2 regions of the Micromonospora sp. CNZ322 genome follow, and region 1 is predicted to be linked to the other one. Evidence: riboswitches for the same ligand, from Rfam matches in the RefSeq annotation. Region 1 holds a riboswitch; the other holds the start of a gene.
The links. A riboswitch is a leader RNA that binds a small molecule or an ion and turns the genes downstream of it on or off. The one in region 1 is predicted to bind thiamine pyrophosphate.
Positions count from the first base shown of each region.

Region 2: another riboswitch for thiamine pyrophosphate. It lies ahead of thiE (thiamine phosphate synthase); the one in region 1 lies ahead of FB453_RS20670 (ECF transporter S component).

Region 1 is NZ_VITD01000008.1:243,536-245,730, forward strand. It holds gene FB453_RS20660 (alpha/beta fold hydrolase) at 1-71, opposite strand, end outside; gene FB453_RS20665 (hypothetical protein) at 379-843, shown strand; TPP riboswitch at 978-1,082, shown strand; gene FB453_RS20670 (ECF transporter S component) at 1,155-1,742, shown strand; gene FB453_RS20675 (ABC transporter ATP-binding protein) at 1,867-2,195, shown strand, end outside.
Region 2 is NZ_VITD01000004.1:505,453-507,647, forward strand. It holds gene FB453_RS13770 (ThuA domain-containing protein) at 1-949, opposite strand, end outside; TPP riboswitch at 1,263-1,372, shown strand; gene thiE (thiamine phosphate synthase) at 1,367-1,993, shown strand; gene thiO (glycine oxidase ThiO) at 1,987-2,195, shown strand, end outside.

The DNA.
Region 1 (2,195 bases):
AGGACGGGTACGCCGTCCGTCGGACCGCCGACGGTCACCTCGAACGTGAAGCCTCGCGCGTCAACCCGCATGATCGGAAGCGTACCCACGGATCGGCAGAGCCGTCTGCGGCAGCATTGGGCCCCTCATTAGGCAAGTGGGGTGATATGGACGACTACCACGTCTGTCTGACTCAGACAATAAAGGACCACCTCACGTGTCCACAACTCCGCCTATCTTGTCGCTACGTAGCAACCCATCCCAGCACCACAGCGGATCGAACGCAAGCGTTGCCAAGCCCACAAACCGTATGGCAGCATTCACTCACATCGATGGCCAGAGCGATATTGCTGGCCCCAACTTTACGGGGGATAAATGTCTCGACGTAAGTCCGCAGTCATGGTGCTCGCCGCCCTCGCGGCAGCCGCCATAGCCATTCCAGGTCAAGCATCGGCCGCGCCACTCCCGACCGAACCCGCGATTCCGAACGAAGCAGGATCGGACGTTAGCCCGCTCGGCGTCACCGACGGAGACGTGACCAATCGACTCCCTTCGAGCTACACGGTAAAGATCGCCGATCTCGGTGGCGGGTCTACCAGTTGCCCCACCTGGACCGCAGCGGGCGCGAGCACCACCTACGCATGCACTACTTGGTGGCTGCCGTCAGGACAGTCCGACGACCAGATCCGCGGAGCCAATTTTGACACTGACGCCTTCATGGTCGAGTCGGCCTACACCGTCAAGGAAAACCGGACCGGTGGACGCACCTACAGTGTCCCGGCTTTCAAGTGGGTCAAGTTTAGCGACGGACTCAACGTTAACTGTGCGGTAAGTTCAGGCAAGGCTCTCTGCACGATCGGCTAAGCCTGCCTCCATTTCGGCAGATCGTAAGGGGTCCCGCATTTCAGTGGGACCCCTTACTGCAGTATTCAAAACTGCGCGCCGACGACTACTTGAGTCGCAACCAGTCACGCATGCTATCCTTCGCGAGACAACTTCACATCCGACAGGGGAGCGCACAGCGCTGAGAGTGCGGGCACGCCCGCAGACCCTCGAACCTGATCTGGGTAATGCCAGCGCAGGGAGTTCGGTCGACCTCCAGCCGCGCCGCGTCCGGTGCCACCGGACGCGGCGTGCGTCTTCTCCTGGTTCGTTCACTGAACTGGGAGCAAAGCATGGACAACATCACCAACCGTTGGCGCACCATCGACATCATCATCACGTCGGTGTTGGGGGTCGCCTTCGGCGTCATATTCTGGGCTTGGGGCCTGTTGTGGTCTGCGACGGAGGGGGCCTTCGCCTTCTTCCCGCCGGCTCAGGCTCTCCTATACGGCGTCTGGCTGCTTCCCGGCGTGCTGGGCGGCCTGGTGATCAGAAGGCCGGGCGCGGCCTTCTACTGCGAGTTCCTCGCCGCTCTCGTGTCCGTACTCCTGGGCAGCCAATGGGGGCTGGTCGCCGTCATGCAGGGTGCCTTCCAGGGGGTCGGCGCCGAATTGGGATTTGCTACCTTCCGGTACCGATCGTTCCGCCTTCCCGCGGCTCTCCTCTCTGGCACGCTGGCCGGCCTGGCCGCCGCGATCTTCGACCAGGTCCGGTACTACAGCGAACTGGATCTGCTCAGCTTCCGGCTGCCCATGCTCGTCATCACCATCGTCAGCGCCACCGTGATCGCCGGCCTGGGCGGCTGGCTGCTCACCAACGCCCTGGCCAACACCGGCGTCCTGGACCGCTTCCCCGCAGGCCGAAACCGAGCCCTGATCTAACCCCCACCCACTCGCGTCGATCATGAGGTTGACGGGCGGATGGATCTTCATAACCGCCGTCAACCTCATGATCGACCGTGCAGGGTTAGGCGGGGCGCGCGGTTGGGTGGGAGGGGGTGGGTTGGTGGGCGGGGTACTGCTGCGGGGGTTCGGGTGGCGGCACGCTGGGCGGCGCGCCTGGGCCGTGCGCGGGGTTGATCTGCGGGTTGAGGCTGGAGAGCGGGTTTTGCTGCTTGGGCCCTCCGGGGCTGGTAAGAGCACACTGCTCAGCGCGCTGGCCGGGCTGCTCCCCGAGGATTCCGGCGAGCAGGAGGGCACCGTCGAGATCGACGGGCTCGACCCGCGCAAGGGGCGGGAACGGGTCGGCATCGTCTTCCAGGACCCGGAGACCCAACTGGTGATGGCGCGCTGCGGCGACGACGTCGCGTTCGGGCTGGAGAACCGGGGCGTTCC
Region 2 (2,195 bases), on a different contig from region 1:
AGAAGACCCGCCCGTCGGGGGCGACGTCCAGCTCCATCGGGTTGCTGGTGTTGCTGTCCAGCGTGACCTTCTCGAAGTTCGAGGTCTTCGAGGCGCCGCAGTCGGCGTTCTCGACGCCGGCTGCGGTGCGGATGCCGCCGAGCAGGTGGGAGAGGAACTCGGGCTCGGCGTACGACTCCCGGGTGTGCCCGCCGCCGGTGTACCAGGAGCGGCCACCGTCGTAGTCCTGACACCAGGCGATCGGGTGGTCCGCACCCATCGCGCCGGCACCGGCGGTGTAGCTCTTCTCGTCCAGGCTGGCCAGCACGTGCACGTCCGGCCGGGGGTTGGTCTGGTAGTTGTACCACTCGTCGAACCGGGACCACCGGTCCGGCAACCCGGCCGTGGACGGGTGGGCGTGGTCCTCCACCTTGACCGTGGCCTGCTGGTTCTGCGGGTGGTTGGCGAAGTACGCGCCGACCAGGTCGCCGTACCAGGCCCAGCTGTACTCGGTGTCCGACGCGGCGTGGATGCCGACGTAGCCGCCACCGGCCTTCACGTACCGCTCGAACGCGGCCTGCTGGTCGGCGTTGAGCACGTCACCGGTGGTGGAGAGCCAGATCACCGCCTTGTACTTCGCCAGGTTGGCGTCGTTGAATGCGGCGCCGTCCTCGGAGTTGTCCACCGTGAATCCGTTGTCGACGCCGAGCTGCTGGATGGCGGCGATGCCGGTGGGGATGGAGTCGTGCCGGAAGCCGGCGGTCTTGGAGAAGAGGAGGACGGAGAAGGGATCGGCCGCGGCCTTTGGCGCCTTCGGCGCCACCTGGCTGACCGGGGCTGCGGCTTTCGCATCCCGTGGGGGAACCTGGGCGGCCGCCTGCGCGGGCGCGCCGAACAGGGTGGTCGAGGCCATGGCCAGGGAGATCAGGGTTGCGGTGATGGGTAAGCGGGCACGACGAGAACGGGACACGCCGCCTCCTGTGTCGTAGTGACAGAGCTCGCGGGAGTCGGCTCGCCGAAGGCCGTCCCTGATGGAGCCGGTGGTCACACCGTGCCAGGGTGCCCCCACCGACATTTTGTCGAATCGCTGAACAAATTAATTCGGCTCGCTCGATGTCGGGCAAGATGCGGACGGGTAACGGTTCTGCAACGGGGGGCGACATTCCGAACAGGACCGTATGAAGTGCCCCATTGGATCTCGCTCGTTTTGGCGCGGCCCGCCCGGCCGGCCACCGCCGACCCCGTGCCTTGGCAGGCCGGCGGATCTGTCGTACGGTGACACGCAAGTAACCCACGGGAGCCCGGTGTACCGGGCTGAGAGGGGGGCTGACAGCCCCCGACCGTCGAACCTGATCCGGGTAATGCCGGCGCAGGGAGGAGCGTTGCCGTGCCGTCCCTGGGGCGATTGCATCTCATCACCGACACCCGACCCGGTCGCGACCCACTCGCCGTGGTTCGCGCCGCCCTCACAGTGGCCCACGCCGACCTGGTGGTGCAGGTCCGGGTCGAGGATTCCGCCACCGACCGCGAGGCGTACGACCTGACCCGGCGGGTGCTCGCGCTCTGCGCGTCGTACCGGGCGACCTGCCTGGTCAACGACCGGTTGCACGTGGCGCTGGCGGTGGGGGCCGCCGGTGGGCACGTCGGCGCCGACGATCTGCCGGTCGCCGCCGCCCGCCGGGTGCTCGGCCCCACCGGTGTGCTGGGCGCCACCGCTCGCGCCCCGGGCCCGGCGCGCGAGGCCGTCGCGGCGGGCGCCAGCTACCTGGGCGTCGGGCCGTGTCACACCACCAGCACAAAGACCGGCCTGCCGGACCCCATCGGGCCCGCCGGGGTACGCGCCGTCGTCGACGCCGTCGACGTTCCGGTCATCGCGATCGGCGGAGTGACCGCCGCCCGGGTGCCGGCGCTGCGGGCCGCCGGGGCGTACGGGGTGGCGGTGGTCGGTGCCGTCTCCGCCGCAGCCGACCCGGCACGGGCTACCGCCGAGCTGATCGAGGCCCTGACGTGCTGACCGGCCGGTCCCCGTCACCGCCGCCGAGCGACCAGGTCCGGCCGGACGTGGCAGTGGTGGGGGCGGGGCCGATCGGGCTGGCGATCGCCTGGCGCTGCGCCGCGCGTGGGCTGCGGGTGGTGGTGCACGATCCGGCGCCCGGCTCGGGGGCGTCGGCGGTGGCCGCCGGCATGCTCTCCCCGGTCGCCGAGGCGTACTTCGG